Regions from separate parts of the Vibrio panuliri genome, predicted to be linked through region 3. Evidence: predicted binding sites of a transcription regulator. Region 3 holds the regulator's gene; each other region holds the start of a gene.

Evidence for each region. Region 3 encodes CRP, which controls carbon source genes, mostly activating them, when cyclic AMP is high. Its sites were predicted from a motif close to TGTGANNNNNNTCACA; they were not measured.
Region 1: a site for CRP is predicted at 3,232-3,247, ahead of GZK95_RS12390 (CTP synthase). Genes of this name have one in related genera too.
Region 2: a site for CRP is predicted at 2,658-2,673, ahead of GZK95_RS06170 (NupC/NupG family nucleoside CNT transporter). Genes of this name have one in related genera too.

What each region holds. Positions count from the first base shown of each region.
Region 1 is NZ_AP019654.1:2,727,879-2,735,827, reverse strand. It holds gene relA (GTP diphosphokinase) at 1-1,829, shown strand, start outside; gene mazG (nucleoside triphosphate pyrophosphohydrolase) at 2,328-3,134, shown strand; gene GZK95_RS12390 (CTP synthase) at 3,333-4,970, shown strand; gene eno (phosphopyruvate hydratase) at 5,055-6,353, shown strand; gene GZK95_RS12380 (multifunctional CCA addition/repair protein) at 6,746-7,949, opposite strand, start outside.
Region 2 is NZ_AP019654.1:1,349,955-1,357,903, reverse strand. It holds gene GZK95_RS06180 (sensor histidine kinase) at 1-337, opposite strand, end outside; gene GZK95_RS06175 (DUF2301 domain-containing membrane protein) at 589-1,137, shown strand; gene GZK95_RS06170 (NupC/NupG family nucleoside CNT transporter) at 1,199-2,407, opposite strand; gene GZK95_RS06165 (glucosaminidase domain-containing protein) at 2,858-3,769, shown strand; gene fdhF (formate dehydrogenase subunit alpha) at 3,851-7,949, opposite strand, start outside.
Region 3 is NZ_AP019654.1:259,692-267,640, forward strand. It holds gene GZK95_RS01190 (aspartate aminotransferase family protein) at 1-640, shown strand, start outside; gene astA (arginine N-succinyltransferase) at 777-1,802, shown strand; gene astD (succinylglutamate-semialdehyde dehydrogenase) at 1,831-3,288, shown strand; gene GZK95_RS01205 (DUF1338 domain-containing protein) at 3,395-4,186, shown strand; gene crp (cAMP-activated global transcriptional regulator CRP) at 4,339-4,971, opposite strand; gene GZK95_RS01215 (phosphoribulokinase) at 5,202-6,071, opposite strand; gene GZK95_RS01220 (YheU family protein) at 6,232-6,444, opposite strand; gene GZK95_RS01225 (hydrolase) at 6,510-7,484, opposite strand; gene GZK95_RS01230 (TIGR02444 family protein) at 7,481-7,949, opposite strand, start outside.

The DNA of each region.
Region 1 (7,949 bases), 770 kb from region 3:
TAGATAATGTGCGCCGCATGTTACTTGCGATGGTGGATGATTTCCGTTGCGTGGTCATCAAACTGGCTGAGCGTATCTGTAATCTAATTGAAGTGAAAAAAGCGCCGGATGAAGTGCGCCGTGCTGTAGCTAAAGAGTGCGCCAACATTTATGCGCCATTAGCCAACCGTCTTGGCATTGGTCAGCTTAAATGGGAAATCGAAGACTACGCTTTCCGCTATCAACAACCTGACACCTATAAGCAAATCGCGAAGCAACTGTCAGAGCGCCGCATTGTGCGTGAGCAGTATATTAAAGATTTTGTTGATGACCTGCTTAAAGAGATGAAAGTCTCAGCCATCAATGCTGATGTGAGTGGGCGACCGAAACACATCTACAGTATTTGGCGCAAAATGCAGAAAAAAGGCTTAGAGTTTGATGAGCTTTTCGACGTGCGCGCGGTGCGGATTATTGCTGATAAACTGCAAGATTGTTATGCAGCCCTCGGTGTTGTACACACCAAATATAAGCATTTACCGAGTGAGTTTGACGACTACGTTGCCAACCCAAAACCGAATGGTTACCAATCTATCCATACAGTGATTCTTGGTCCAGAAGGCAAGACCATCGAGATCCAAATTCGTACCAAACAGATGCACGAAGACTCTGAGCTCGGGGTTGCGGCACACTGGAAGTACAAAGAAGGCGGCAGTGGTCGCAGCGGTTACGATGAGAAAATTACTTGGCTACGTAAACTGCTTGATTGGCAAGAAGAGATGTCGGATTCAGGCGAGATGCTGGACGAAGTCCGTAGCCAAGTCTTTGATGATCGCGTCTATGCCTTTACCCCACGTGGTGATGTGGTTGACTTGCCAATGGGCGCAACACCGCTCGATTTTGCCTACCATATTCACTCAATGGTGGGGCACCGCTGTATCGGTGCCAAAGTGGGCGGGCGTATCGTGCCATTTACCCACAAGTTGCAAATGGGCGATCAAGTTGAAATCATCACCCAAAAAGAGCCAAACCCATCACGTGACTGGTTAAATCCATCGACCGGGTTTGTTACCTCAGGTCGTGCTCGTGCCAAAATCAACGCTTGGTTCCGCAAACAAAGCCGAGAGAAAAACCTTGAAGCAGGACGCGAAATACTAGAGCACGAGCTAGCGAAGATCGGTGCAACCCTAAAAGATGCTGAGCAATACGCGCTCAAGCGTTTCAATATGAATACTTCAGACGAGCTGTTTGTCGGGATTGGTAGTGGTGATTTGCGTATCAACCAAATCATTAACCATATCAATGCATTGGTCAATAAACCGACCGCTGAAGAAGAAGATCAGCAAGCGCTAGAAAAACTACTAGAGGCGGAAAGCAAGCCATCAGCACCAAGTCGACCGAATAAAGATGCCGTCGTTGTCGAAGGCGTCGATAACCTGATGACCCATCTTGCTCGCTGTTGCCAGCCGATCCCAGGTGATGAAATCAAAGGCTATATCACACAAGGTCGTGGCATTTCAGTCCATCGTGCCGATTGTGAGCAGCTCGAAGAGCTTCGTCACCATGCCCCAGAACGTATAATCGATACAGTCTGGGGAAGTGGCTTTGCCGGTACGTATTCGCTAACGCTACGAGTAGAAGCGATGGAGCGCAGTGGTTTGCTAAAAGAAATCACCACTCTATTTGCCAATGAAAAAGTCAAAGTCAATAGCATGAAGAGCCGAGTGGACTACCGCAATCAGCTATCGATTCTAGACTTTGACCTAGAAGTGACCACGGTTGAAGTGGTGAATAGGTTGATTAGTCGCGTTGAGCAGATAAGAGATGTGATGCTAGTTAAACGCCTCGGCTAATTTTCGCGTCATCTTTGACGTCGTAGCGGTGTTAGCTGCATAAAAATATCTCCATCACATAGTAGTCTATGTTCAGGAGCATATTTTTACTGGCTGCCTAGCTACGACGCCAAATCTATAGCGAAACGTTGTACTGTGCGAGCTAACAGCCACTGCTTAGCAAAAGCGTTTAGGTTATTTGGCTGTATCTCGTTGTTGTCTTCGTTGATTTCGCTCCATCACATAGTGGACAGGAGTCGACATCAACTCGCCGCCTAGAGCCAACAGCCAACTACTTAGAAAAGTTCAAGGACGAGTGAGGAGCTAGATGGTAAACGCGAGAGCCCAAATATTGTCATTCCCTACAGTGAGGAACGAACGTGATAGGGAATCTCGCTTTTAACAAGAATGTCACTCCAAACTCGGCGTGAGACAAAAATTTCAAGGTGAGTGGTTTGTGCTGCTCACCTTTTTGTTTATTAGCTGCTTGCCATGAGAGGTGGGCAGAGGAGAAAGGTAATGAGTCATCCAATTGAACAGTTAGAACAGATTATGGCCACTCTGCGTGATCCGCAAAAAGGCTGCCCTTGGGATCGCAAACAGACCTTTGACACAATTGTTCCCCATACTCTTGAAGAGACTTATGAAGTGGTGGATGCGATTCACAATCAAGATTGGCCGAACTTAAAAGAGGAACTGGGTGATTTGCTGTTTCAGGTGATTTTTTACAGCCAACTTGCCAAAGAGCAAGGGCTATTCGAATTTTCTGATGTGGTGGAAACGGTCAATGAAAAGCTCACTCGTCGTCACCCACATGTTTTCTCTCAGGTTGAGTTTGAATCTGATGAAGCTATCAATGCCAACTGGGAAGCCGAAAAAGCAAAAGAGAAAGCGCAAGCAGGCAAAACTGAGCAAAGTATTCTAGACTCAATACCAAATTCTCTACCTGCATTATTACGTGCCACAAAAATGCAGAAAAAATGTGCGCGCTATGGATTTGATTGGGATTCCATCGGTCCGGTGGTCGAAAAAGTACGTGAAGAACTTGATGAAGTACTTGAAGAATCGATGCTGGCCGATTGCAAACAAGAGAACATTGAGCTGGAACTCGGCGATTTAATGTTCGCGGTCGTCAATCTTGCTCGCCATTTAGAAGCTAACCCCGAAGTGGCGCTAGCTAAAGCAAATCTAAAATTTGCGCGCCGTTTTGCTGCTGTTGAGCAAAAAGTTTCTCAAGCAGGCAGGGTTTTAGCTGACTGCACTTTGGATGAATTGGAGCAATTTTGGCAACAAGTTAAACAAGATGAACGCAGTATTATGATGTAATTAGGTGTATTTGGGATAAATTTGACTCATCCTATTTACAAGTTTAATTAATCTGAATCATTCAGTTTGATTTGAAGCAAAAAATAATTAATCGTGGTGTGATAGATTTCACGTTGTGGCGGTAAGGGGCTTCTGGTATATTTACATCCCGTCCAGAAGAAATCCATTTTCCCTCATTCAACCAATTTCAGGTTAAACATGACGACAAATTACATTTTTGTTACTGGCGGGGTTGTATCCTCTCTAGGTAAAGGTATTGCAGCAGCATCTCTTGCAGCTATTCTTGAAGCTCGCGGTCTTAAAGTGACTATGATGAAGCTTGACCCTTACATCAACGTTGACCCAGGCACTATGAGCCCAACTCAACATGGTGAAGTGTTTGTAACAGAAGACGGCGCAGAGACAGACCTAGACCTTGGTCACTACGAGCGATTCATCCGCACTAAGATGACTAAGCGTAATAACTTTACCGCAGGTCGTGTTTACTCAGACGTTCTAGCTAAAGAGCGTCGTGGTGACTACCTTGGTGCAACGATTCAAGTTATCCCTCATATCACAAATGCAATCAAAGACCGTGTGATCAATGGCTCTCAAGGTCATGACATCGCGATCGTTGAAGTTGGTGGTACGGTAGGTGATATCGAGTCACTACCATTTATGGAAGCGATTCGTCAGCTAGCAGTTGAAATCGGCCGTGAACGTGCAATGTTCATGCACCTAACTCTCGTTCCTTACCTTGCAGCTGCAGGTGAAGTGAAAACGAAACCGACTCAGCACTCTGTAAAAGAGCTGCTTTCAATCGGTATCCAACCAGATATCCTAGTTTGCCGCAGCGATCGTATGATCCCAGCGAACGAGCGTAAGAAGATTGCGCTATTCTGTAACGTTCCTGAGAAAGCGGTAATCTCTATGAAGGACGTAGATTCTATCTACAAGATCCCTCAACTAATTCGCGCCCAAGGTCTTGATGACCTAGTATGTTCTCGTTTTGGTATTACTGCACCAGAAGCCGACCTTTCTGAGTGGGAACAAGTAATCTATGAAGAAGCGAACCCAACTGGCGAAGTAACCATCGGTATGGTAGGTAAATACATCGAATTACCAGATGCTTACAAGTCAGTAAACGAAGCACTTAAACATGCGGGCTTGAAAAATCGTCTAAGCGTCACTATTAAGTACGTAGACTCTCAAGATGTCGAGACTAAAGGTGTCGAACTTCTTGAAGGTCTAGACGCAATCCTAGTACCTGGCGGTTTTGGTGACCGTGGTATCGAAGGTAAGATCCTTGCAGCGCAATACGCACGTGAGAATAAAGTTCCTTACCTTGGTATTTGTCTAGGTATGCAAGTTGCACTGATTGAATACGCACGTAATGTAGCAGGCATGGAAGGTGCACATTCAACAGAATTTAACAAAGAGACTAAGTACCCTGTGGTAGGCTTGATCACAGAATGGGTTGATGCAGATGGTAACGTTGAAGAACGTACAGAATCATCTAACCTTGGTGGTACAATGCGTCTTGGTTCACAGCTGTGTCACCTAGCAAAAGGCACCAAAGCACGTGAACTATACGGTAGCGATACAATCCATGAACGTCATCGCCACCGTTACGAAGTGAACAACAATCTTCGCCCGCAAATAGAAAAAGCAGGTCTGAAAGTTTCAGGTTTATCTGCGGATAAGAAGCTTGTGGAAATGATTGAGAACCCAGCTCACCCATGGTTTGTAGCGGCTCAGTTCCACCCAGAGTTCACTTCAACTCCTCGCGATGGTCACCCACTGTTCGCAGGTTTCGTAAAAGCTGCGGGAGAAAACTCGCGCGGTGAATTGAAGTAAGAAGTAAAAGGGATACGGGCAGTTGCGAAGGTTTGCGACTGCCCTTTAATTTCGACATTTATATTTATACGAGAGGAAACATTAATGTCTAAGATCGTTAAAGTTCTAGGTCGTGAAATCATCGACTCACGTGGTAACCCAACTGTTGAAGCTGAAGTACACCTAGAAGGCGGTTTCGTTGGTATGGCAGCAGCTCCATCTGGTGCTTCTACAGGTTCACGCGAAGCTCTTGAGCTACGTGACGGTGACAAATCACGTTTCCTAGGTAAAGGTGTTCTTAAAGCAATTGAAGCTGTAAACGGCCCAATCGCTGACGCTCTAGTTGGTAAAGACGCTAAAGACCAAGCTGCAATCGACGCAGTGATGATCGAACTAGACGGCACTGAAAACAAATCTAAATTTGGTGCGAACGCTATCCTAGCTGTTTCTCTAGCTAACGCTAAAGCAGCTGCTGCAGCTAAAGGCATGCCTCTATACGAGCACATCGCTGAGCTAAACGGCACTGCTGGTCAGTTCTCTATGCCTCTACCAATGATGAACATCATCAACGGTGGTGAGCACGCTGACAACAACGTTGACATCCAAGAGTTCATGATCCAACCAGTTGGCGCTAAAACTCTTAAAGAAGCTCTACGTATCGGTGCGGAAGTATTCCACAACCTAGCTAAAGTTCTTAAGTCTAAAGGCTACAGCACTGCAGTTGGTGACGAAGGTGGTTTCGCTCCTAACCTTAAGTCTAACGCTGAAGCTCTAGAAGTTATCGCAGAAGCTGTTGCAGCTGCTGGTTACGAACTAGGTAAAGACGTTACTCTTGCTATGGACTGTGCAGCATCTGAGTTCTTCGACAAAGAAGCTGGCATCTACAACATGAAAGGCGAAGGTAAAACTTTCACTTCTGAAGAGTTCAACCACTACCTAGCTGACCTAGCTAGCAAGTTCCCAATCGTTTCTATCGAAGACGGTCTAGACGAGTCTGATTGGGCTGGCTTCAAGCACCAAACTGAACTACTAGGTGACAAACTTCAACTAGTTGGTGACGATCTATTCGTTACAAACACTAAGATCCTAGCTGAAGGTATCGAGAAAGGCATCGCTAACTCTATCCTTATCAAGTTCAACCAAATCGGTTCTCTAACTGAGACTCTAGCTGCAATCAAGATGGCTAAAGACGCAGGTTACACAGCTGTAATCTCTCACCGTTCTGGCGAAACTGAAGATGCAACTATCGCTGACCTAGCGGTAGGTACTGCTGCAGGTCAAATCAAAACTGGTTCTATGAGCCGTTCTGACCGTGTTGCTAAGTACAACCAACTAATCCGTATCGAGGAAGCTCTAGGTGAGCGCGCTCCTTTCAACGGTCTTAAAGAAGTTAAAGGTCAATAATTTAGATTTCTAAGTTATTAGCTTAACGCTTTGAAACGCTCCACCTCGGTGGGGCGTTTTTGTATTTGGAGGAAAGCTCACGGTGAGCGCGCTCCCCCATATTTCAAAGAAGCGGTCTTAAAGAAGTTAAAGGTCAAGCTTAATTATAAGCTTAGCTAAATAGCTTTTTAGAAAGGCTCCACTTCGGTGGGGCCTTTTTTTGTGCAGAAGAAGTGAGAATCGAGAGTAGAGAATGCTTCGCTCACGGAGGTGGTTGTAGGCTTTGCTTGCCTTAAGTTTGTCATTCCATAGAGTGCGTTAGCACGAGTAGGGAATCTCGTTTTTGGTCGAGTTTAAGATAGCTCCCCAACTCGCTCGTACCTCGCTCTTGAGGATGACAGGTCCTCGCATCGCTATACAGCCGCTATCGCCTCCACCCTGCGTTTCTCCATCTCTTCACGAATAGCAGCGCCTTTAAAACCATCGGCGATGATATCTTTTACTTGCACGCTTAAGGCAGCTTGAAAAGCGGCTTCGAAAATGGCCTTTTGTGGATAATCGATATGTTCAAGACCTTTGCGACCTTGATGATCGGCCATGCAGCAAAGCAAGATATCATTGAGGCGCTCTGGTTTGCGCCACACATCGAATTTGTTGAGGATCTTGAGCTTGGTTGCGGGTTTAAGTTCTGCCGCTCTATGGATATTAGAGTGCTGCTCACACACCATCAAAGCGAGGTCGCGATACTCATTTGGCACCCTTACTCGCTGACATAGCGACTTGATGATTTTCACACCAGTATGGCAGTGCATTTTATGGCTTGGCCATTCGCTTTGTGGCGTAACTCCTTTACCTAAATCATGCACTTGAGCAGCAAACCTTACCGTGCAGGAGTCGGAGATAAGTGAGGCTTGCTTGGCGGCCATTAAGGTATGAACACCAGTATCGATCTCTGGGTGCCACTTTTCAGGTTGCGGCACGCCAAATAGACGGTCAATTTCCGGTAAGACCACGTTGAGTGCACCACATTGGCGCAATACAGAAAGAAACACTTGCGGCTCTTGTGTGGAAAGAGATTTATGCCACTCTTGCCACACGCGCTCAGCAGTGAGGTGTTCAAGTTCGCCATCCTCGACGATCTGGGTCATCAGCGTCAGAGTTTCAGGTGCTATCGTAAAGCCTAAATGAGCGAGTTTCGCAGCAAAACGTGCTACGCGGAGTACTCGGAGTGGGTCTTCTACAAATGCCGCAGAGACATGTCTTAGAATGCGATTTTTTAGGTCTTGCTGACCATGGTAAGGGTCAATGATATTGCCTTGCTCATCTTGCGCCATTGCGTTGATGGTGAGGTCGCGGCGCATAAGATCTTCTTCCAATGTGACATCTGGTGCAAAATGACATTGAAAGCCTGTGTAACCCGCGCCTGTTTTGCGTTCTGTACGTGCAAGCGCGTGCTCTTGTTTACTTTTAGGATGCAGAAACACAGGGAAATCTTTTCCTACCGCAGTGTAGCCTTGTGCCTGCATTTCTTCTGGGGTTGAGCCAACAACGACCCAGTCTTTATCATAGACGGGTAGGTTAAGCAGATGATCGCGGACTGCTCCACCAACAAGATAT
Region 2 (7,949 bases), 1.1 Mb from region 3:
CGCGGTCGATATCGAAATGGATCAAGCTAAGTGTTTGGGCAAACTGGCTCGAAGGTAGGGTTGGATTAAATAAACCAGCGATGGCCGGAAGTTCGGATATCGCGGACAAGGCATGGGTATGCTGACGGGTGAAATGGTGGATGCTGTTTTTAACCTGCACTAGGTTCTGCTGCACACGCTCCTTTGCCATATCCGAGACCAATCCAGCGGTCATTCGATCATAAACCACAATGGTTATCAGCAAAGGCAAACTCGCCACTAGCAACGAAAGCACAAAAAAACGGCGAACAAGGCTGTTTTTCCAAAACTTGATCGTTTGTCTACTCGTGTAAGCCATAATGCAATCCAGCAAGGTAAGCCAATATGTCGCCTTATTCGCGGCAATAGAACCACACACTTATTCGTTTAACTTACTTTGTTTACTTATCGTGTGGGACGTGGTTTACCTTATCAAATTATCAACAACTAGTTAACACGACTAACGTCGAACAGCAATTCAAAGAGATGATCGTTTTATTGTGTTAAATCATGGGGTAAATTGATTGCATCCCATATTAGCCGTACCGTTTTCTTAAGGTGGTAGACAACATGGCCAATCCAGAATACCAAGAAAAGCTCGATAGTTTAGACAAACTGAGCGTCTGCTTATATCGCACCGGCATCTCACTGTTTGCAATAGCACTGCTATTTTTAGCATTGAGTTTGAGCTCGCTGTTTAACCTCACTCATACACTTTCGCTTTCGTTACTTATCACTGGCATCGCTGCGGCAATGTGTGCGGCCAACTTACATGTCTACAACAAATGGGTTCGTACCATTATTGTCTGGTCCGCTTGGATTGGTATTTTGCTCATACTCAGTGACCCGCAACAAGGCCGTGTATGGTTATCTCTGGGCTTTTTGTTTATCACTCTATCCGGTCTTGCGCTCAAAGAGTCGTTCTGCTTTAAAGTACTTGGTTTAAAAGTCGTGCCGATTTTGTTGGCAAGCTCGATTGGGCTTTTGTACTTCACTCAAACGATTTACGCGTCCATCTTGCTGGCACTCACCGGCCTCATCGTCGGCTATCTATCTTTCAAAAAATGGCAGATGCCACTCCATTTTGATATTGGAATAAAAGCCAACTACGAAATCTAGAGAGCAAAAAGCCCACTGTTCGAAGTGGGCTTACGCTAATTTCTGCAATGTTGCCTGAAACTTATAGCGCGATAAACAAACCAGCTAAAGCGGCACTCATCATATTGGCTAAGGTTGCTGCGGTCACTGCACGCACACCCAATTTAGCCACTTCGTGACGACGCTCTGGAGCCATAGCACCAATTGAGCCAAGTTGAATCGCAATTGAACCGATGTTAGCAAATCCGCATAGCGCAAAAGTAATGATCACTTGGCTATGAGCAGAAAGAGTTTCTTTAACATTAACGAAATCCAAGAAAGCGACAAACTCGTTGAGAACCGTCTTCTGACCAATCAAAGCCGCCGCAGAAAACACCTCATTCATTGGTACGCCAGCAAATAGTGCCAATGGCGCAAATAGGTAACCCAAAATGGTTTGCAAGGTTAGGTTATCAATACCGACTAGCTCACCAGCGGCTTCAAAACCGGCATTGACCATGGCAATCACACTGACAAAAGCGATCAACATCGTACCCACGGCCACCGCCACACGAACGCCATTCATTGCGCCAGAAGCCAAAGCATCAATAACGTTGCTGTCGGTACTCTTTTCTAACTCAATCTCCCCTTGCGCAGCGGAAGTCTCACGCTCTGGGACCATGATTTTTGCCATAAGCAAACCACCCGGCGCCGCCATAAAACTTGCCGCGATCAAGTATTTCAACTCCACGCCCAGTGCCGCATAGCCGCCAAGTACAGAGCCCGCTACCGATGCCATCCCCCCGACAATAACGGCAAACAGTTCTGAACGTGTCATGTTGGCTAAGAATGGACGCACCACTAAAGACGCTTCGCTCATCGATAAGAAAATGTTACTGGTTGCCGCCAATGATTCAACTTTGGAAGTACCCAGCGCACGCGCGATACCACCACCTATCACAAGGATAAGTTTTTGCATGATGCCCAAGTAGTAAAGCAGAGAAATGATCGCCGAAAGGAAGATAATCAAAGGAAGAACACGAATGGCGAAAATAAAGCTGCCGGTTGCCAATTCACCAAACACAAAGCCAATTCCTTGATCAGCAAATGCAAGTAAACCCGAAACACCGTGACTAATTGAACCGAGTAGTGATTGACCCAAAGGGAAATAGAGAACCAACGCGGCAAAACTCGCTTGTAGCGCGAATGCACCTAAAACGGTACGCCAGTTGATGCTTTTACGACTATCTGAAAGTGCATAGGCGCACGCCAAGATGGCGAAGATGCCTGCCAAGCTATAGATGATTTGCATTAATGTTACCCTGCTATGTATCTGTGCTAAATATCTAAAATTAAGGCGAACCAAAAATCAGACGCGCACAGGTGCAGGCAACATCGCAAAATGTTGTCTTGCCCGTTCGCAGATTGTTGGCCCGTAAACGCTCACAGTTACGCTGGGCCCAGTTCCTTGGGGCAAGTTTCCATTTTGCAGCCGATTGAAAGCCGACTAGGTAAACGTTTACGTACCTAGTCGAGCGCGGAGTATAGTGACTCGGTTTACATGTGACAATGATCACTTTTGTTAAATTTGACTGTTTTTATCCGTTTAATCAAAAAAGCATCAATTACGCTGAAAGTGATGAAAACTTAAAGCGCTAATTTGATCGATGTTTTACGCAATCAATCGATTATTGCTAATGTATAATCAAACGAGATTGATCAATCATTCAACACCGAGTTGGCTCTCACATGGAGAAACAGAATGTCATCATTACGACTTTCTCACCTTGCTACCATCAGCGCACTGGCGCTGTTTTCTTTTACAACCCACGCGAATGACGCTCTGCCATCCTCACCGGATCACATTACACAACCTTATCCCGTTGAACAGATCACCGAGTTGCATTCTGCTAAACAACTTGTCGCCCGATTCGAGCAAGACAATTATGACCTTCAACAGGTTGCCAAAAACCTCCAGCTACCCAGCTACTATGTTGAAAACTTGCCAACTGACCTTAACGCATTGCCAGTAGAGCAGAAAACGACCGGGTTTATTCGCTTACTGCTGCCAACTGTCACAGCGGTAAACAAGCAAATTTTAGCGGTGAGAACTTCGCTCAAGAAATTAGCCCAAAAGCCACAGTCAGACTGGACGCCACAAGAGCAGGCATGGGTTGCGCAGTTAATGGAATCTTACGCTGTAAAATCCAATGATATTGACGAACTGCTGCTGCATGTAGACATCATTCCAGTTGGAATGGTACTTGCGCAAGGCATTGATGAAAGTGGTTGGGGCACCAGCCATTTTGCCATCGAGGGCAATAGCTTATACGGTGAACATCTCCCTGCACACGGGGGCAAGTACCTGACAACGCCGGGTGGGCATGTAAAAGTGGCGGCATTTGATAACTTGTATGCGGGAACCGCAAGTTATATGCATAACCTTAACACCACTGGCGCTTACAAAGAGTTATGGCACCTGCGCAAACAACTGCGCGAGCAAAATAACCTTAACGGTCACCAGTTGGTTGCCGCACTCGCGCACTATTCCACTCGAGGTGAAGCGTATGTAGAGAACCTACGCGCCCTGATTAAGCATCATCAACTTGATAGCTTTGATCATGTTGTGCTGGAGGGTAATCGCAGCGAGCGCATTCGATTTACTCACAAGTGAGAATACCGCGAGCGGTTCGATAAGTAAGTAAAAGGGGCGCAAAACGCGCCCCTTACATTTAGGTATGTTGACCAAAGCACGTTAAGCCATCGCAGGCTCTTGCACTTCCACTCGTACCGCTGCCACTTTGAACTCAGGGATCTTAGCGTGCGGATCGGTTTCGGTCGTCGTCAGTCGGTTAACTGGTGACTCAACAAAGTGGAAAGGAATGAAAATCACCCCTTTTTGAATCCGCTTAGTCACAAAGGCATCTATCTCAATCGAACCTCGTCGGGTTGAAACTTTCAATCGTTGCCCATTACTGATACCTAGCGCCTCGGCATCTTGCACGCTGACCATCGCTCTTGGCCCGGCCAGATTATCTAACCCTTTGGTCTTGCGCGTCATCGTGCCTGTATGGAATTGCTCCAAAATACGCCCCGTTGTTAACACCAAAGGATATTCGTCATCTGGCAATTCGGCAGCATAACGGAACGGCACCCCAACCATCTGGCCTTTGCCCCGCGTAAACTGCGTTTGGTGCATAATACGGGTACCATGAGGGTTGTTTTTATTGCTTGGCCACTGGACACCATTCGGGGTGATATTTTCCCAAAGTAGACCTGCATACTGCGGTGTAACACGCGCAATCTCACTGGTGATATCGGCAACATGTTGATAGTGCCAATCTCCGCCCATTGCATTGGCGATCTGTTGTACAATCCACCAATCTTCTTTTGCCTCTCCTGGCGCTTTTAACGCTGCATTAACCCGTTGAACACGACGTTCAGTATTGGTGAAATGACCAGACTTCTCTGCAAATGAATAAGCCGGTAGCACCACATCCGCATACTGGGCAGTTTCCGTTAAGAAGATATCTTGTACCACAAGGAAATCTAACGCTTCCAACCCTTCAATCACGTGAGCTTGGTTTGGATCGCTCAAGACTGGGTTTTCACCCATCACATACAACCCACGTACCTCGCGATGGCAAGCCGCATGAATGATCTCTGTTAATGTTAGCCCCGGCTCTGATGGTAAATCAGGCGCGTCCCATTCAATTGCAAACTTTTGACGCACCATAGGGTTATACACTTTTTGATAACCTGGGTAGCTATTAGGCAGCGCACCCATATCACACGCCCCCTGCACATTGGATTGTCCGCGTAACGGGTTAATACCACCGCCTTCAATGCCTATGTTGCCGCACAGTAACTGCAAATTGGCAATCGAACGAACATTATCATGGCCTGTCGTGTGCTGGGTGATCCCCATCGAATAGTAAACCGCGGTACGTTTAGCCGTACCTATTGTGCGTGCCATGGCAAAAATATCGTCGGCACTCACGCCGGTAACTAGCTCGACTTTGTCTAACGCGTAAGCTGGCGACATCACCTCTTGTAGGAAGGTATCAAAGCCATCAACACGTTCTTCGATATACTCTTGATCATACCAACCGTTTTTGATGATCTGTTGCATCACCCCATTGAGTAACATTACATCTGTACCAGGACGATGAGCCAAGTACAGCTCAGCATGGTCAACCATATCAACGCGTTTTGGATCCGCCACGATTAGGCGCGCACCATGATGGCGAATTGCCTGTTTAATATGTGATGCAATAATCGGATGCGCAGAGGTGGTGTCTGAACCAATGATAAAAATCACATCCGAATGCTGAATGCTTGGGATGTCATTGGTCATCGCACCGCTGCCCAACGAAGCTTCAAGTCCGGTAACGGTCGATGCGTGACACAAACGCGCACAATGGTCGACGTTATTCGTCCCTAACTCACGGCGTATAAATTTTTGGAACGCGTAGTTGTCTTCATTGGTCGTTTTTGCTGAAGAGAAACCTGCCAGAGAATTACTGCCAAAGTCTCGCTTAATGGCAGTAAACTTCTTCGCAATTAAGTCTATTGCTTCTTGCCAACTGGCTGGCTGTAGCAAACCGTCTTTACGGATAAGTGGTGTGGTTAAACGCGCTTTATCACCGATAAAGTCAAAACCAAAGCGACCTTTAACACACAGCATACCTTGGTTGACGGGCGAATTCGCACCGGTGACATATTGAATACGGTTATTGGCTTCGTCTACGTGCATGGTCAACTTACAACCAACGCCACAATAGGTGCAAATGGTATCTACGGCTTTTAGTTGCTCCACCCGACCTTGCGAACGGTCACGTTTGTCGACCATCGCGCCAGTAGGACAGGCCTGCACACAGGCACCACATTGCACGCAATTGGAGTCACCCATCAACAATTTGCCATCGCAACTCTTACCAAAATGAGGCCGGTCATCTGGGCGAAGCGCTGGGCGTCCGTTGTGGTCATGAACGAAGTTTAAAATGCCGTGCACCGCTTGCTCACTGCATGCCTGAATACACTGACCACAACTGATACAGCGGTTAGCATCAAATTCAATAAACTCAGAGCTGCGATCAACGCTAAACTTGTGGCGCGGATCTTTTGCACGCAAGTTGAGCCAATCATGATGAGATTGGACATTGAGGGTGTAGTCAAAGTGCTGCTCAGCATTATATTCCGTTGAGTAATCACGCAGATCGCAACTGGTGTTAGCTTGACAGCCGCACTCCAAGCAACGAGCCGCTTCTTTTATCGCTTCTTCATTATCAAAGCCAAGCTCCACCTCAGCGAAGCTCTGCTCGCGCTGCGCTGGCGTTAACTCCGGCATGATGCTACGCGCCACTTTCTCAAAGTTTTCAAAATGAATTGGATCAACCTGTTTGAGCGCGGTTTCCTTGCGTGAGTTAAACGCAGGTTTTGGCATATCCGCCATATCACCTTCAAGAAATAGGTCGATGGCTTTCGCAGCAACGCGTCCATCCCCTACGGCTTCTACCGCCGTGGCTGGGCCGCGTCGAAAATCACCAATACTAAATATATTGCCCGTGCCCGTATGCATCGTGCGCGGATCAGATTCTGAGGTGTTCCAGCGGGTTAATGGCAAGGCTGGCGAATCGTTGTCTAAGAAACTTAAGTCTGGCTTTTGAGACACCGCAGCGATGACCGTGTCAAACTCTTGAGTGAAAAACTCTCCCGTCGCTTTCGGACTGCGACGGCCAGATGCATCAGGCGCACCCAATGCCATGCGCTCCAATCGTACGGATTGAACGCGCCCATTTTGATCGGCAATATTTTCGACCGGATTGGTCAAAAATAGAAACTTAACGCCCTCATGCTCGGCTTCAACGATTTCATAATCTTCTGCCGGCATTTCTTCGCGAGTGCGTCGATAGATTATAGTGGTATCCGCCCCAGCTCGTCTCGCAGTACGCGCACAGTCAATCGCCGTGTTACCACCGCCAATTACAGCGACTTTGTCACCTGTCGTGTAGGTACGCTCAGTGACATAATCTTTTAGGTAGTCAACCCCAAGGTAGCAGCCCGCCAAATCACTACCTGTGTAGTTCATTTCTACCGCCAGTGAGGCACCAACGGCGAGACAGACTGCATCATATTGCTCGCTAAGTTGCGACAAGGTAAAATCTTGCCCGAGCTTCTGCCCCGTTTTTACTTGCATTCCATTGCGACACATTAACTCGATTTCTTTATCGAGAATCGCTTTAGGCAGACGATATTCCGGAATGCCATATCGCAACCAGCCACCCGCTTTGGGCATTGCCTCAAATACAGTGACATCATAACCTTCGTTTGAGAGATAGTACCCAGCCGTCAGTCCACCTGGTCCACTACCAACAATCGCAATCGCGCGATCTTTACTCGGTTTTTTCTCTGGCACATAGGCTTCCTGTGCCGCCAGATCCGCATCCGCAGCATGGCGTTTAAGTTGGCGAATCGCTATCGAGTCATCCACCAATGAACGGCGACATTCACTCTCACAAAATGCCGGACAAACTCGCCCAATAGACAGTGGCATCGGCAACGTACGCTTAATCACTTCAATCGCTTTTTGATGATCATTTTGAGCGATATAGTACAAGTAAGATTGGATATCAACTCCAGCTGGGCACGCGGTTTTACATGGCGCTTCGCAATCAGCGTAGTGATCTTGCATGATTCGGTTTAACGCCTTACGGCGATGCTCTGTCAGTTGCGGAGACTGAGTAATGACGTTCAAACCAGAATAGACTTGGGTTTCACACGCGCGGACTGTGCCGCCACTTTCGACCTCGACAACACAAAGGTCACAAGGTACTTTATCGTTTGATTTATTC
Region 3 (7,949 bases):
ACCATTACAAGGGGAAGGTGGGATTATTTCCCCGACGGATGAGTTCATCCAAACGGTGCGAGAGCTCTGTGATAAGCATAATGCGTTGTTGATATTTGATGAAGTTCAGACGGGTAATGGACGCACAGGCGATTTTTATGCGTATCAAGGCTTGGGAATTACTCCTGACATTCTCAGTACCGCCAAATCACTGGGGGGCGGTTTTCCTATTGGCGCGATGCTAACAACAGATGAGCTTGCCCAGCACATGAAGGTGGGCACGCATGGCTCAACGTATGGTGGTAATCCATTAGCATGTGCGGTGGCGGAAGCGGTTGTTGACGTGATTAGTGACCCTCAAACGTTAGCAGGCGTCAAAGAGCGTGAAGCGCTTTTCCGCGATGGTTTGGAGAAAATCAACGCTAAGTACCAAATATTTAGTGAGATTCGTGGTAAAGGTTTACTACTTGGCGCTGCACTCAATCAAGAATGGCAAGGTCGAGCTCGTGACATTTTACTAGCGGCAGGAAAAGAAGGATTAATGGTACTTGTCGCAGGGGCAAATGTTGTACGTTTTGCACCATCGTTAGTGATTAGCCAACAAGAAATCGCCCAAGGTCTAGAAAAGTTGGATAACGCACTGGCGACATTAACAAGATAATTAAAACATCACACAAGGTGAAGCGTCAGCTTTGCCTTGTTGTACTTGCACTTGAAAACATCTTTGGTGAGCAGAAGGCGGCAGTTTTCAGCCAGCTCAAACATGGTGCAGGTATCAGTATCAGGAGGGAATTTCGATGCTGGTTGTTCGTCCTATCTCTATGTCTGATTACGATTCATTGCATACTTGTGCGGTTGAATCTGGTCATGGTTTTACTTCTCTTCCGGTTAATCAAGAGCTGTTGACTAACCGCATTACCCATTCCGAGTACAGTTTCTCGAAATCGAATGTCACAGAGCCCGGGGATGAAGGGTATCTGATGGTTGGTTTCGATAGTGATAGCGGCGAGGTGGCGGGTTGCACCGGTATCGAAGCATCGATTGGTTGGGACGTGCCGTTTTACTCCTATCACATCAGTACCATCGTTCACTCATCACCGAAATTGGGTGTCAACAATGTGGTGAAGTTACTGACGTTTGGTAATAACTACACGGGCTGTAGTGAAATCTGCACGCTATTCCTACGCGAGAAATTCCGAGGCGGGTTGAATGGGCGCCTGATGTCTAAGTGTCGCTTTTTAATGATGGCAGAGCATCCTCACCGCTTCTCTAAAACGGTGTTTGCTGAAATGCGTGGTGTCTCTGACCAAGAAGGAAACTCGCCATTTTGGCAATGGCTACAGGAAAACTTCTTTAGCATTGATTTTACTATGGCGGACTATCTTACTGGGATTGGTAAGAAAGGTTTTATCGCAGACCTAATGCCTAAGTTGCCTATCTACATCAATTTACTAAGTAAAGAAGCGCAAGAGGTGATTGGACAGGTGCACGAAAACACCAAACCAGCGCTTAGCCTACTCGAAAATGAAGGTTTTACTTGTCGAAATTACGTCGATATTTTCGATGGCGGGCCGACGGTAGAGTGTGATCTTCGCAATATAGAGTCAGTACGTCATTCATTTCGAGCGAAGGTCGCGATAAGTGAGCACACCAGCAATAAAGACTACCTGATCAGCAATACCTCATTCGAGCAGTTCAGAGCCGTCGCAGCAAAAGCGGCTTATGATCAAGCCACAGAGTCTGTGATTTTAGCTCCAGAGGTCGCCGAAGCATTGCAGGTTGAGCACGGCGAGTATGTGCGCATGTTGGTGCAACAACGTTAATCGGATCGCTATCAAAGGAAGGTTTCACATGACACAGTGGATTGCGGGTCAATGGGTTGAAGGTTTAGGTGCGGCGATAGAATCGATTACGCCGTACAGTGGTGAGGTGGTTTGGCAAAGTCATTGTGCGACGAAACCACAAGTGGAAGAGGCGGTTTTAGCCGCTCGCAGCGCCTTTCTTTCGTGGAAAAAACAGAGCTTTGCTGAGCGTGAAGCGATCATTTTGCGCTTTGCAGATCTTGTGAAAGCGAACAGTGAACAACTCGCTGAGGTGATAGCCAAAGAAACGGGCAAGCCTTTGTGGGAGACGCGAACGGAAGCAGCGGCAGTGGCGGGAAAAATCGCGCTGTCGATTCGCGCCTATCATCAACGTACCGGAGAGTCTCAGCGCGAGGTGGCGGGTAATCAAGTTGTGCTCCGTCACCGACCATTGGGTGTTCTTGCCGTGTTCGGTCCATATAACTTTCCTGCTCACTTGCCAAATGGTCACATTGTGCCAGCGCTACTTGCTGGTAATACGGTGGTTTTTAAACCTTCTGAGCAAACGCCATGGACTGGTGAGATAGTCATGAAATTGTGGCAAAGAGCAGGTTTGCCTAATGGGGTTATTAACTTAGTGCAAGGCGCAAAAGAGACTGGGATTGCACTGGCTGAGTCAAAAGGCATTGATGGGCTTTTGTTTACGGGCAGTGCGAATACAGGGCAGTTACTGCATCGTCAATTTGCGGGTCAGCCAGAGAAAATGCTGGCGTTAGAGATGGGTGGCAATAATCCGATGGTGATTTCAGAACACTACGGAGAGCTGGATGCAACAGTCTATACCATTATTCAATCAGCGTTTATCAGCGCGGGGCAGCGTTGTACCTGCGCGCGTCGACTCTATGTTCCCTTTGGGGATAAAGGTGATCAACTTCTTGTCAGGTTGGTAGAGGCGACTTATCAGATTAAAGTGGATCAGCCTTTTGCAGAACCCGCGCCATTTATGGGCCCCCAAATTAGTCAAGTTGCCGCACAAGCGATCATCACTGCGCAAAAAGCGCTTCAATCATTAGGTGGCGAAAGCTTAATAGAGGCAAAAGTAGCGAAGGCGGCTTTTGTGACTCCGGGGATTATTGATGTCACCGCTATTGAACAGTTGCCGGATGAAGAATACTTCGGTCCTTTACTACAAGTGGTTCGTTATCAAGGTCTTGAGCAAGCAGTCGCGCTAGCCAACGAGACACGCTTTGGGCTATCTGCAGGATTAGTCTCGACTGAAGATCGCGAGTGGGACTATTTTGTTGAGCATATTCGAGCAGGTATCGTGAACCGAAATCGTCAGTTAACAGGGGCGAGTGGAGATGCGCCTTTTGGGGGACCAGGAGCTTCAGGTAACTTACGCCCCAGTGCATTTTACGCCGCTGATTACTGCGCTTATCCCATGGCATCAATGGAAGGTGCCCAAACCTTGCTACCGGAAACGCTGACACCGGGTATAACAATGTAAAAAGCATAGCTAGGTCACACAGGATAATACCTTGGTGACCTCGTTCTTGCACTAGACTATCAGTAACAACAAAGAAACATCCCCTACACAGAGACAAGGAGGCGTTATGACGCCAGATAGGTTGTTCCAGTTGCTTTGGGAGGATTACACCTCGCGCCTTTGTCCTTCTGCGGGCAACGTCCACAAGTTACTGCAAGAAGATGAGCCACTAATCAATGACCATATTGCCCTGCGCACCTTTAATTTACCGCCAGTGACAATGGAGGTATTGGCTCAACCATTTTTAGCTCTCGGTTATCAAGAAGCGGGAGACTATCTATTTGAAGCGAAAAAATTGGTCGCTAAACATTACCAACACTCAGACCCAAACTTACCGAAAGTATTTATTAGTCAGTTAAAAGTAGAGGAGTGTTCGACTGAGTTGCAGGCGATAGTGCAACAGTTGGTCTCGCAAGTAGACCGAGAGGAGACACAAAGCGTTGAGTTTTTGTATTCCGGGCGACCTTGGCCGTTGACTCATGAACAATATCAACAGCTTGCGCAGGAAAGTGAATATGCAGCTTGGTTAGCGGCACATGGTTATGGCGCTAATCACTTTACGGTGAGCGTGAATCAACTCAATCAGTTTGAGCAAGTACAGCAGGTGAATGATTACCTCAAAGCCTCGGGTTTTGTGATTAATCAATCTGGTGGTGAAGTCAAAGGGTCTCCTCAACTCTTACTTGAGCAATCTTCTACCATGGCAGACAAGGTGCAAGTTGACTTTGATGATGGTGTTGCGCTGATCCCCGGTGGTTTTTATGAATTTGCCAAACGCTACCCAATGAGCAATGGAGAGCTATATTCAGGTTTTGTCGCCGCTTCAGCCGATAAGATCTTTGAGAGTACCAACTCATAAACGAAGGGACTTCGTTTGAGAATAGAGAATAGAGAATAGAGAATAGAGAGGGGGGGGCGTCTCGGCTCTACAATCTCGTTTCTCAACTCTCAAGTAAAGAAAAAGCCACCCGAAGGTGGCTTTAGCAATTTTACTCGTTCAATTCGTGTGAATTAGCGAGTGCCGTACACAACGATAGTCTTACCGTGAGCAGAGATTAGGTTCTGCTCTTCAAGCATCTTCAAGATACGACCAACGGTTTCACGTGAGCAACCCACGATTTGACCGATTTCTTGGCGAGTGATCTTGATTTGCATGCCGTCTGGGTGCGTCATCGCGTCAGGTTGCTTCGCTAGGTTAAGTAGCGTTTGAGCGATACGACCAGTTACATCTAGGAATGCTAGGTCACCTACTTTTTGGCTAGTCACTTGTAGACGACGAGCCATCTGAGAAGACAGACGCATAAGAATGTCTGGGTTTACTTGAATCAGTTGACGGAATTTCTTAAATGAAATTTCAGCCACTTCACAAGGAGACTTAGCACGAACCCAAGCGGTACGCTCTTGGTCTTCTTCAAATAGACCAAGCTCCCCGATGAAATCACCTTGGTTTAGGTAAGAAAGGATCATTTCCTTACCTTCTTCGTCCTTGATAAGAACCGCAACTGAGCCTTTAACGATGTAGTACAACGTTTCTGCTTTTTCGCCCGCATGAATTAGCGTGCTTTTTGATGGGTACTTATGAATATGACAGTGTGAAAGGAACCACTCTAATGTTGGATCGGTTTGAGGTTTACCTAGAACCATAATATCTCACTTCCTCTGCAGGGTACGCTTGCGCTTTCCATGTCCAAAATCGGGATAACTAGGATAAGAGCACTTTCTCAGTGCTGCAAGCTATCTTGTGTTTCGGTTTCAAATAGTATCCTTTTTCTAGAATGATTTCTTGATTTTAATAGGGTACTCGCTGCTATTTTATAAGTGAAAACGTGCACATGATCACGGTATGAAAAGTAATCGTGTTCTAACGCTGTTATTTAGCCAATTTTGCCCGTTTCAATTAGCTGCTGAAGAATCGGTCTGACGATCAGTTCCATGGCAAAACTCATTTTTCCGCCAGGTACGACTAGGGTATTGTGGCGAGACATAAATGAGCCATCAATCATAGCGAGCAGGTATGGGTAATCGACATTTTTGAACCCTCGTAGACGAATCACCACAAAGCTCTCATCCAAACTTGGGATGCCTTTGGCATCCAGTGGGTTGGATGTGTCGACGGTAGGCACACGTTGGAAGTTGATATGGGTACGTGAAAACTGCGGCGTTATGTAATTGAGGTAGTCATCCATTGAGCGAACGATAGAGTCCATTACCGCTTCACGTGAGTGGCCGCGATCTCGCGTATCGCGAACAAATTTCTGAATCCACTCTAGGTTAACAATGGGAACCATGCCAATCAGAAAATCAACATGATGGGCAACATTAACATCCCCATCGACGACACCGCCGTGTAAGCCTTCATAAAACAAGACGTCGCTATTTTCAGGAAGCTCCTGCCATGGGGTAAAGGTGCCCGGCATCTGATTGTAAGGGACGGCTTCGTCAAATGTATGCAGATAACGACGGACCTTACCGCTGCCGTCTTCACCGTATTGGCGGAAAAACTCGGCTAATGCGGGGAAGTCATTCGCTTGAGGGCCAAAATAGCTAATGTGGCGCCCTTGCTCACGAGCCTTGCGGATTTCTACGTCCATCTCTGGACGAGTGAAACGGTGGAAGCTATCTCCTTCAACCCAAGCAGGTTTTATGTCCATCATATTGAACATTTTGCGAAAAGCTTCTGATGTCGTCGTTGTACCTGCACCAGATGAACCAGTGACAGCGATAATTGGATGTTTTGCTGACATGACAAACCCTGTCTAAAACTCACGTTCCTGTTAATGTTGGCTAAGTGACAATAGACATGCTTAGTCACTTAGCTTTTACAGCAATATAACATGCTTTAACTTTTAAACTAAAAAATTATACTTTGCGTCGCCTATGGTTAGGTTATTAAAGATGCCTGATTTAGAACTTGTTTCTCAGTTGAATATCAACCGTTTCGTGTAACTCTGAAAAGACAATGACCGCTTCTCCTGAAGCGAGTTGAGCTTTAACTTGTTCAACTTTATCAGCCACGGATACTTCGATATCGCCATAATCCGTTCCTTCACGAAGGACAAATTCACGAATTAGATTATCGAGTGTTTCTGGAGCAATATCTTGCCAAGGGACAATCATAAATACCTCTTAATTTTATGATTACGGTGCTATCCCCAACACTTGTCGTTGCATTGGGGACGGCACTATGCCGTTTTTAATGGTTGATAGTAAGCGGGTAACATCTCTTCAAGCCAGAATCTCGGTTTTAATAACGACCCGGTGACAAAGCCGACGTGACCTCCTTGGTCGAGCAGGCGATAGTCGATGTTGTCAGGTAGGACGAAATGCGGAATGACGGCGTCAGTCATAAACGGATCGTCTTTAGCATGAATGATTTGCGTAGGCAGTTTGATTTGCTGAAGACGATGAATGCCTGAGCAGCGTTGATAGTAATCATCCGCATCTTTAAAACCATGCAGGGGAGCGGTGATAAGATCATCAAAATCGTACAACTTGGTCACGCGCTTTATGCATTGATACGTTAAGCCAAGCTCGCCTTTGAGCAACTGATGTTTGCGCAATGCATTTCGCTTAAGTGAGCGGAGTAAATAGGTTTTGTATAGTTTGGAGAAGCCCTGCTCAATACGGCTAGAACAGGCCGATAAATCAAGCGGAGCGGAAACGATAGATGCCGCATCGATGAGAGGCTCGTCTGCGTATTCCGCTAAGTAGTTTGCCAACATGTTCCCACCAAGTGAAATGCCCACTGCAACCTTGGTAGTATTGGTAAATTGTTGATTAAGATGCTCTAAGAAAAAGCGCGCGTCTTCGACTTCCCCTGAGTGGTAGGCTCGTGGTAGGCGGTTGGGTTTTCCGCTACAACCGCGAAAGTGCATCATCACAGAGAGCCAACCTTGCTTGGCGAACGCTGCCATCAAGCCATTGGCATAAGGACTGTAGAAGCAGCCTTCTAAACCATGAAACAAGACAAACAGCGGCTTGTCTCGCGCTTCTTTACTGTTAGGGTCTTCGCTCCAAGCGATATCAATAAAATCGCCATCTGGCGTATCAAGGGTTTGCCAAATAGGTTCAAACAGCGCTTTCTTACGAATAAAACGTGGCGCTAGGGTTTGCAAATGGGGGTTGGTAATGCCCGAGGCAGCAATAAATTTTGTCATAGCGTTTCAGTTGCGTTATCCGAAAAAGGTTGTGAAAAAACGGAGTACAAATGCTCTCCATCCAACTGACGACAATAACGAAGGGTTAGGGGCTCATCATCGGCATTGAGTAATGTCAGCCCATTAATGCAATCAACTAAGTCAGACTGTTGTTGCTTTTCTAGTTGTAATTCAAATTGCAGCGCCTCCCGATACAAGGTGTCGGGTAGGCTGCGTTTGCATTTTCTGCGTAATTCACGAAAGCTACTGAGCAGAATTTCAGAACGGCTCAAGCACTCTTCTACTTGAGCCCAATCTTGCGCGGCAATGGTTGCACCTTGCTCGTCCAACCATTTTAGCAGTAAGAGTAAGTTCACATTACCATGGTAGTGGTTTTGTAAGGATAAGCACGCCTCTTTCACTTCTCGCACACTGTAATATTGCAAGCTAAATTGCCATAGGCGTTCTAAGGTAAGTGAAAGATGT